One region of the Streptomyces sp. E11-3 genome, then DNA from elsewhere that is predicted to be linked to it. Evidence: riboswitches for the same ligand, from Rfam matches in the RefSeq annotation. Region 1 holds a riboswitch; each other region holds the start of a gene.
What was found. A riboswitch is a leader RNA that binds a small molecule or an ion and turns the genes downstream of it on or off. The one in region 1 is predicted to bind thiamine pyrophosphate.
Positions count from the first base shown of each region.

Region 2: it holds a riboswitch for thiamine pyrophosphate, as region 1 does, so the genes downstream of both, thiC (phosphomethylpyrimidine synthase ThiC) here and U9R90_RS08960 (thiamine ABC transporter substrate binding subunit) in region 1, are expected to answer to the same signal.
Region 3: it holds a riboswitch for thiamine pyrophosphate, as region 1 does, so the genes downstream of both, thiO (glycine oxidase ThiO) here and U9R90_RS08960 (thiamine ABC transporter substrate binding subunit) in region 1, are expected to answer to the same signal.

Region 1 is NZ_JAZGRL010000001.1:2,009,908-2,013,173, forward strand. It holds gene U9R90_RS08955 (ABC transporter permease) at 1-211, opposite strand, end outside; gene U9R90_RS08960 (thiamine ABC transporter substrate binding subunit) at 307-1,434, opposite strand; TPP riboswitch at 1,513-1,623, opposite strand; gene rlmN (23S rRNA (adenine(2503)-C(2))-methyltransferase RlmN) at 1,643-2,749, opposite strand; gene U9R90_RS08970 (phosphatidate cytidylyltransferase) at 2,856-3,266, opposite strand, start outside.
Region 2 is NZ_JAZGRL010000001.1:3,837,851-3,841,116, forward strand. It holds gene U9R90_RS17675 (SsgA family sporulation/cell division regulator) at 1-345, shown strand, start outside; gene U9R90_RS17680 (YibE/F family protein) at 447-1,832, opposite strand; TPP riboswitch at 1,904-2,038, shown strand; gene thiC (phosphomethylpyrimidine synthase ThiC) at 2,031-3,266, shown strand, end outside.
Region 3 is NZ_JAZGRL010000002.1:1,444,927-1,448,192, reverse strand. It holds gene U9R90_RS25630 (thiazole synthase) at 1-664, opposite strand, end outside; gene thiS (sulfur carrier protein ThiS) at 670-822, opposite strand; gene thiO (glycine oxidase ThiO) at 945-2,105, opposite strand; TPP riboswitch at 2,103-2,215, opposite strand; gene U9R90_RS25615 (NAD(P)/FAD-dependent oxidoreductase) at 2,382-3,266, shown strand, end outside.

The sequences.
Region 1 (3,266 bases):
ACGCGCCCGGCAGGGCGATCAGCAGGGTGAGCGCGGTCGAGGCGAGCGCCTGCCAGGTGGTGAACCACAGGACCTGGAGGATGTCGGGGTCCCCCAGCACATCGGCGAACCGGCCGAGGTGCCAGACCCCGTCGGCCTTGAGGCCGCGCGAGACGATCGCCGTGACCGGGTAGGCGAAGAAGACCGCGAAGAACGCGACGGGCAGGGCCATCAGGCCGAGCCGCGCCGCGCACCCCCGCCGGGTGCTCTTCGTACGGTCGCCCGCCGAAGGCCCTGTCCGGCGCTCGTCTCCTTCTCCTTCTCCTTCTACTTCAGGACCAGCGACTGCCACGACTTGGTCCAGGCCTCACGGTTGTCGGCGATCTTCTTGGGGTCCATGGTCTGCGGGTCGTCGGCCTTCGCGCCGAACTCGGTGAACACCTCGGGCAGCTCGGCGTCCTTGACGACCGGGTTCACGAACATGTTCAGCGGCATGTCCTCCTGGAACTTCTTGGAGATCAGGAAGTCCAGCAGGGCCTTGCCGCCCGCCTCGTTCTTCGCGCCGTCCAGCAGCCCCGCGAACTCGGTCTGCTGGAAGCAGGTGCCGGTCGCGACCCCGGTCGGCGCCTCCTTCGGCTGCGGCTCGGCGAAGTACACCTCGGCCGGCGGGCTGGAGGCGTACGAGACGACCAGCGGCCGGTCGCCGTTGGCCTTCTTGCCGCCCGCGGAGCCGGAGAACTCCTCGTTGTACGCCTGGTCCCAGCCGTCGACGACCTTGACGCCGTTGTCCTTCAGCTTCTTCCAGTAGTCCTGCCAGCCTCCCCCACTCTCGGCTTCGCTCGAGCGGGAGGTGCCCCCTTCGCCGTACTGGGCGGCGGTGCCGAGCAGGAAGCCGAGGCCGGGCGACGAGGTCGCGGCGTTCTCGGTGACCAGCAGGTTCTTGTACTCCGGCTTAACCAGGTCGTCGAAGGAGCTCGGCGGCGCCAGCTTCTTGTCGGCGAAGTACTTCTTGTCGTAGTTGACGCAGATCTCGCCGGTGTCGATGGGCGTGACCCGGTGCTTGTCCCGGTCGAGCTGGAGCTCATCGGGGACGCGGTCCAGGCCCTTGGCCTCGTACGGCGTGAAGAGGTCGTTGTCGAGCGCGAGGGACAGCAGGGTGTTGTCGACGCCGAAGAAGACGTCGCCCTGCGGGTTGCCCTTGACCAGGACGGCCTTCTTGACGGCCTCGCCCGCGTCGCCGCCCTTGAGGACCTTGACCTTGTAGCCGGACTCCTTCTCGAACTCCTTGAGTACGTCCTTGGACGCGGCGAAGGAGCTGTGGCTGACCAGGGTCACGGTCTTGGAGCCGCTCTGGGACGAGCCGGAGTCGCCGTCCTCGCTCCCACACGCGGAGAGAGTGACCAGGCCGAGGCTGGTGACCACGGCGAGCGCCGCGGCCTTCTTGATGGTGCTCACTGGATTCCTCCTGGGTGACCAGGAAGAGACGCGGCCCTGCCCGAAGCCTTGGCTGGCTTTCGGGCAGGGCGCAACAGCATGAGGTGATGACCGAACTTCCTACCCCGAATGACCGGGGCAAGGTTCAGAGGGTCTGCGGCCTGGACGGTGCCGCACTCTCAGCGCTGTGGCGCTCCCCTGTCGGAATATGAAGATGTACGGAGCCAGACTACCGTTCGGCCGCGGCGAGCTGCCCGCACGCTCCATCGATCTCCTGGCCGCGGGTGTCGCGGATGGTGACCGGCACGCCGTGGGCGGCGATCGCCTCGACGAAGGCCTTCTCGTCCTCCGGCCTGGAGGCCGTCCACTTCGACCCCGGTGTCGGGTTCAGCGGGATCAGGTTCACATGCACCCGCTTGCCCTTGAGCAGGCGGCCGAGCCGGTCACCACGCCAGGCCTGGTCGTTGATGTCGCGGATCAGCGCGTACTCGATGGAGATCCGGCGCCCGGACTTGTCGGCGTACTCCCAGGCCGCGTCGAGTACCTCCCGCACCTGCCAGCGCGTGTTGACCGGGACGAGGGTGTCCCGCAGCTCATCGTCGGGTGCGTGCAGCGAGACCGCGAGGCGGCACTTGAGGCCCTCGTCGGCGAGCCGCAGCATCGCGGGGACCAGACCGACCGTGGACACGGTGATGCCGCGCTGGGTGATGCCCAGGCCGTCCGGCTCGGGGTCGGTCAGTCGGCGGATGGCGCCGACGACGCGGTTGTAGTTGGCGAGCGGCTCGCCCATGCCCATGAAGACGATGTTCGACAGCCGGGCGGGCCCGCCGGGGACCTCGCCGTCCCTGAGCGCGCGCATGCCGTCCACGATCTGGTGCACGATCTCGGCGGTGGACAGGTTGCGGTCGAGACCCGCCTGCCCGGTCGCGCAGAACGGGCAGTTCATCCCGCAGCCGGCCTGCGAGGAGATGCACATGGTGACCCGGTCCGGGTACCGCATCAGCACGGACTCGACGAGCGTGCCGTCGTGCAGCTTCCACAGGGTCTTGCGGGTGGTGTCGTTGTCACAGCTGATGTGCCGCACCACCGACATCAGGTCGGGCAGCAGCGCTTCCCGAAGCCGCTCCCGCGACGCCGCGGGGATGTCGGTCCACTCGGCCGGGTCGTGCGCGTACCGCGCGAAGTAGTGCTGCGAGAGCTGCTTGGCGCGAAAGGGCTTCTCGCCGACGGCAGCGACAGCCTCCTTACGCTCGGCGGGCGTGAGGTCGGCGATATGCCGCGGGGGCTTCTTGGCTCCGCGGGGCGCGACGAAAGTGAGTTCTCCGGGCTTGGGCATGGTTCATCCAGTGTCGCAGATGTACGAAGTGGGGCCCGCCGTCCTGTGGACAACGGGCCCCGCTTCGTATAACCACAGGTCAAGAACTACAGGAACGCACCGCAGGTCAAGAACCTACGAAGATCACCATCAGCAGCCACACCACCGGAGCCGTCGGCAGCAGCGAGTCCAGGCGGTCCATGATGCCGCCGTGGCCCGGCAGCAGGGTCCCCATGTCCTTGATGCCGAGGTCCCGCTTGATCATCGACTCCCCGAGGTCACCGAGCGTCGCACTGGCCGCGACCGCGAGCCCGAGCAGCAGCCCCTGCCACCAGGTGCCGTCGTCGATCATGAACTGCATGCACAGCGCACCGGCCGCCATCGCGAAGGAGACCGCGCCGAGCAGCCCCTCACGGGTCTTGCCGGGGCTGATGCGCGGAGCCAGCTTGTGCTTGCCGAAGCGCCAGCCGATCGCGTACGCACCGGTGTCGCTGACCACGGTCAGCAGCAGGAAGGTGAGCACCCGCTGCGGACCGTC
Region 2 (3,266 bases), 1.8 Mb from region 1:
GGCGACCCCTATGCCGTGCGACTGACCTTCCACTTGCCCGGCGACGCCCCCGTGACCTGGGCGTTCAGCCGGGAACTCCTGGTCGACGGGATCAACGAGCCGTGCGGCGACGGCGATGTGCGCATCGCGCCCGACGGCCCCGAGCCCCTGGCCGATGCCGTCATCCGGCTCCAGGTCGGCGCGGACCAGGCACTGTTCCGGTCCGGAATCGCGCCGCTGATCGCCTTCCTGGACCGGACCGACAAGCTGGTTCCGCTGGGCCAGGAGCGGGCGCTCGCCGACTTCGAACGCCACCTCGACGACGCACTCGACCGCATCCTGGCGCAGGAGCGGAACGCGGGCTGAGCTGGAACGCGGGCTGAGCCGGAGCGTGAGCTGAGCCGGAACGCGAGCTGCGCCGCGCCGCCTCGATCTCGCGGAACGATTCAGCACCTACGCCGGACGATTCAGCGCTTACGACGCCGACCCCGCCCGCCACGCGGCTGAGCCCGCCCCGCGGCGGCGGGCGCCGGACCACCGGCCTTGTCGGCCGAGACCACCAGCGCCGCGAGCGCGGTCGTCACCGGCACCGAGGCGACCAGGCCGATCGAACCCACCAGCGTGCGCACGATCTCCTCGGCGATCAGCTCGCTGCCCGCGACCGTGCCCACACTGCTCTGTGCGATCGAGAACAGCAGGAGCAGCGGCAGCGCCGCGCCCGCGTAAGCGAGGACCAGCGTGTTCACCACCGAGGCGATGTGGTCGCGGCCGATCCTGAGGCCCGCGCGGTACAGCTTCCGCGCCCCCATCGTCGGATCGGCGGCGTGCAGCTCCCAGACCGCCGATGTCTGGGTGACCGTCACATCGTCGAGCACACCGAGCGAGCCGATGATGACGCCGGCCAGCAGCAGGCCGCTCATGTCGATGTCCGGGTAGAGCCCGTGGATCAGCCCGGTGTTGTCGTCGGTGTTGCCAGAGAGCTCCGCCCAGTCGATGAACACCGAGCCGAGCAGTCCGATCAACACCAGCGAGATCAGTGTGCCGAGCACCGCCACCGACGTACGGGCCGTCAGACCGTGGCACAGATAGAGCGCGGCCAGCATGATCGCGCTCGACCCGATCACCGCCACCATCAGCGGATTCGACCCCTGGAGGATCGCGGGCAGGATGAACAGCGTCAGCACCGCGAAGCTGATGGCCAGCGAGACCAGAGCCATCAGGCCGCGCATACGCCCCACCAGGACCACCACCACTGCGAAGATCGCGGCAAGCAGCACCATCGGGACCTGCCGGTCCACATCGGTCACCGAGTACTGCAGTTCCCTGGGCGCGTCGGGGGCGTACGCCACCACCACCCCCTGGCCCTCCTTCAGCTTCCGCGTCTGGTCAGGCTGGACGATCTCGACGAAGGTGCGGCCCTTGTCCTTGCCGGTGGTCACCTCGACCGTCGCCCGGTCGCAGTCGCCGGTCGCCTGCTGCTGCGCGGACGACCCCTCCGGGGTCGAGGTATCACCTGTCGGCGGCACCTGCGAGGCGTTCACGTCCTTGCAGTCGACCTGCTCGACCTTCACCACCTTGGCCTGCTGGGTCTGGCGGTCGAAACCGACCCCGGTGCGTTCGTGCGCGGGTGCGCCGCCCGGCCAGAACACTGCCAGACCGACGACGACCGCCGCGGCGAAGGGGATCAGTACAGCGGCGATCACCTTGCGCAGATGCTGGGAAACGGGGGCGGCCGGGCCATGGCTGTGGGAGTGCCCGTGGCCGTGGTCGGGAGCGTGCCCGGGGACACGTCCGGGACCGTGCTGGTGCGGCGGTTCGGAGGGCTCGGGAGGCGGCTGCTGCGAGGAGGTCACCGACCGATCATCGCAAGAACGGCAGGGGCCCTCTGTTCAGCGTGGCCGACGGGGCGCTAGCGTGGGGGCACCTTTGCAATCGCGGGAGCTCGGAGCACCGGGCTGAGAGGGCGCTGACCTCCGTATGGGACATACGGAACTCGCTGCGTCGACCGCCGAACCTGTTACCGGGTAATGCCGGCGTAGGGAGTAGGTCTCATGACCACATCGGACATTCGCACGCCTGCCTCCAACTCGAACGAGAACGCGGACGCCACCGTGAACACGGACGCGACTGTGAACTCGAACGACACGGAGGCCGGGACGTCCATCGGCTGGCACAAGGCATACGTCACGGGCTCCCGCCCTGACCTGCAGGTCCCGGTCCGCCAAGTGCACCTCACCAACGGCAAGGCCGTGACCCTGTACGACACGTCAGGGCCGTACACCGATCCGAACGCGGATACCGACGTCCGCCGCGGTCTGCCCCCGCTGCGGGAGAACTGGATCATCGCCAGGGGCGACACCGAGGAGTACGCGGGCCGCCCCGCCCGCCCCGAGGACGACGGCCTCAAGCACACCTCGCCGCGCGGCGGCCTGAAGAACCTGGACGCGGTCTTCCCCGGCCGCCCCCGCCAGCCGCGCCGCGGCCGGGACGGCCAGGCCGTGACCCAGCTCGCGTACGCCCGCCGCGGTGAGATCACTCCCGAGATGGAGTTCATCGGCATCCGCGAGAACATCGACCCGGAGATCGTCCGCGAGGAGGTCGCCCAGGGCCGGGCGGTCATCCCGGCGAACGTCAACCACCCGGAGATCGAGCCGATGATCATCGGCAAGCGGTTCCTGGTGAAGGTCAACGCCAACATCGGCAACTCCGCGGTCACCTCCTCCATCGAGGAGGAGGTGGACAAGATGACCTGGGCCACCAAGTGGGGCGCCGACACGGTCATGGACCTCTCCACCGGCCGCAACATCCACACCACCCGCGAGTGGGTGCTGCGCAACTCCCCCGTCCCGATCGGCACCGTGCCGCTCTACCAGGCGCTGGAGAAGGTGGACGGCCGCGCCGAGGACCTGACCTGGGAGATCTACAAGGACACGGTCATCGAGCAGGCCGAGCAGGGCGTCGACTACATGACCGTGCACGCGGGTGTGCGGCTGCCGTACGTCCCGCTCACCGCCAACCGCAAGACCGGCATCGTCTCGCGCGGCGGCTCGATCATGGCGGCCTGGTGCCTGGCGCACCACAAGGAGAGCTTCCTCTACGAGCACTTCGAGGAGCTCTGCGAGATCCTCGCCGCGTACGACGTGACGTACTCGCTCGGCGACGGCCTGCGGCCCGGCTGCATCGCGGACGCCAACGACGAGGCGCAGTTCGCCGAGCTGCGCACGCTGGGCGAGCTCAACACGATCGCCAAGCGGCACAACGTACAGACCATGATCGAGGGCCCGGGC
Region 3 (3,266 bases), on a different contig from region 1:
CCTCGGCCATGAGTACCGGCTCCTGCGCCCGCGTCACCGCGGAGGCCAGCATCACCGCGGAGCACCCCAGCTCCATCGCCAGGGCGGCGTCGGATGCCGTGCCCGCCCCCGCGTCCAGGATCACCGGCACGCGCGCGTGCTCCACGATCAGCTGGAAGTTGTGCGGGTTGCGGATGCCGAGGCCCGAGCCGATCGGCGACCCCAGGGGCATGATCGCGGCGCAGCCCGCCTCTTCGAGTCTGCGCGCGAGCACCGGGTCGTCGTTGGTGTACGGCAGGACCGTGAAGCCGTCGTCGACCAGGGTCTCCGCGGCCTCCAGCGTCTCCAGGGGGTCGGGCAGCAGAGTGCGCTCGTCGGCGATGACCTCCAGCTTCACCAGGTCGGTGCCGAGCGCCTCGCGGGCCAGCCGAGCGGTCAGCACGGCCTCGCCCGCGGTGAAGCAGCCCGCCGTGTTCGGCAGCACCTGGATGCCGAGCCGTGTCAGCACGGACAGCACCGAGCCCTGCACCTCCGGGTCCAGGCGGCGCATCGCGACCGTGGTGAGCTCGGTGCCGGACGCGATCAGGGACCGCTCAAGCACCTCAAGGCTGGGCGCGCCACCGGTGCCCATGATGAGCCGGGACGAGAACTTCGAACCGCCGATGACCAGGGGATCGTCAGCCATGGGGATCAGCCTCCTTGGACGGCGGTGAGGACTTCCACGCGGTCCCCCGCACGCAGTGCGGTGCGCTGCCACGCGCCGCGCGGTACGACGGTCTCGTTGACGGCCGCGGCCACCCCGGACGGGGCGGTGGTCAGCGTCGCGACCAGGGTGTCCAGCATGCTGCCCGCGGGGATCTCACGGCGCGCGCCGTTCACGGAGACGGGCACGGTCGCCCCGGCGTGCCCGGCGTGCCCGGCGTGCCCGGTGTTGTCGGCGTTGTCGGGGTTGTCGGTGTGCGTGGTCATGCGGGCTGCTCCTGAAGGATGCCGAAGCGCCGGGGCGTGAAGGGGCGCGCCTCTTCGGGGAGTTCACCGGTCGTCAGGGCATGGGCCATGACCTCACCGGTGATCGGGGTCAGCAGGACACCGTTGCGGTGGTGTCCGGTGGCCAGCTGCAGGCCGGGGAGCGCCGTTGGCCCCAGGAGCGGCGCGTTGTCCGGGGATCCGGGGCGCAGACCCGCGCGGGTCTCGGTGAGGGGGAGCTCGGTGAGGCCGGGGACCAGCTCGTGCGCGTCGCGCAGCAGCTCGTACACACCGCCCGCGGTGACCGTGGTGTCCCAGCCCAGTTCCTCGCTGGTGGCGCCGATGACCAGCTCACCGTTCTCGCGCGGCACCAGGTAGACATGGCTGCCGCGGACCACGGCGCGGACCGTACGGCTCAGGAAGGGGGCGTACGACGACGGCACGGTCAGCCGCAGGACCTGGCCCTTGACCGGACGCACCGGGGGCAGCACGGCCGCGGGCACCCCGGCGAGCTTGCCGCTGAGGCTCCCCGCGGCCAGGACCACCTGGTCGGCGGCGAGCTCCGTGCCGTCCGCCAGGACGGCCCCGCGGGCCCGGTCGCCCGCGACGGTGAGCCGGTCGGCCCAGTCGCGGTGGAATCGCACCCCGGCCCGTTCACACGCCGTGACCAGGGCGTCGGCCAGCCGGCGCGGATCGACCTGGTGGTCGCCCTCGACCCGCAGACCACCGCGTACCCCCGGCGCGAGCATCGGCTCCAGACGGCGGCACTCGCGCCCCGACAGCCAATCGGACTCCAGGCCCGAACGCTGCTGCAGGGCGTGCAGCTCCCGCAGATGGGCACGGTCGTCGGCGTCCAGCGCGACCGCCAGCGTGCCGCACGCGCGGTAGCCGAGGTCCTGGCCGCTGGCCTCTTCGAGTTCGGCGGCGAAGTCCGGATAGCGGCGCGCGGAGGCCAGGTTGAGGCCGAGCAGCGTCTGCTCGCCGTAGTGCAGTTCGGTGACGGCGGCGAGCATCCCGGCCGCGACCTGGGCGGCCCCGCCGCCCGGCTCCGGGTCGACGACGGCGGTGTCCAGGCCCCGCTGGGCCGCCCGCCAGGCCGTGACCAGGCCGATGATGCCGCCCCCGAGGACGAGGACGTCTGATGTGGTGCGTGCGTGCATGGGCGTCCAGCCCCTCCCTTCGCCGGCATGACCCGGATCAGGTTCGTACGGTCGGAGGCGCCTGAGCCTCCCTCTCAGCCCGGTGCGTCCGGGCTCCCGCGAGTGGTCTACAGCGGCCAGCCTAGCCCTTCGGCTCCGACGGGATAAGGGAGCCGGGGGCGGGCGCCTCCCGAGCCGCTGACCCTTCCGCTTCCTGATGATCCGTCAGTTGTTTATGGTGATCGGGTGAACGAGCAGAGGCAGCAGGAGCAGCGTGTCGTGATCGTCGGCGCGGGGATGGCCGGTGTGCAGACCGCCGTGGCTCTACGCGAGCAGGGTTTCACCGGGGTGGTCACGCTGATCGGCGCCGAACCGCACCAGCCGTACGACAGGCCGCCCCTGTCCAAGGCCGTGCTGCTCGGCGAGGCGGAGGGGTCCGCCTTCGACGTGGACTTCGAGCAGCTGGAGGTGGAGCTGCGGCTGGGCCGCGAGGTGACCGGGGTGCGCCCCGACGCCCACCAGTTGGACACCGCCGACGGGCCCGTCGGCTACGACGTCCTGGTGATCGCCACCGGGGCCGAGCCGCTGCGGCTGCCCGGTGCGCAGGGGGTGCCCGGGGTCCATCTGCTGCGCACCCTGGACGACGCGGAGCGGCTGCGCCCGGTACTCGCCGAGAAGCACGACATCGTGGTCGTCGGCGCCGGCTGGATCGGCGCGGAGTTCGCCACGGCGGCCCGCGATGCGGGGTGCGCGGTCACGGTCGTCGAGGCCGCCGAGCGGCCGCTCGCGGGGGTGCTGCCCGCCGAGGTCGCGGCCCCCATGGCCCACTGGTACGCGGAGTCCGGAGCCACCCTGCGTACCCACGCGCGCGTGGCGCGGGTCGAGCCCGGTGCCGTCGTCCTGGACGACGGGACCCGGTTGGCCGCGGGCGCCGTGGTCGTCGGCATCGGCGCCCGGCCCGCCACCGACTGGGTCAGCGGCTCCGGGATCGCCGTCGGGCCGGACGGCGCGATCGTCGCGGACGACCGCCTGCGCACCTCGGCGCCCGATGTGTACGCGGTCGGCGACTGCGCCTCGTTCCCCTCGGCGCGGTTCGGTCAGCGGCTCCTCGTGCACCACTGGGACAACGCGTTGCAGGGCCCGCGCGCGGTGGCGGCGAACATCATCGGCGAGACCCCCGAG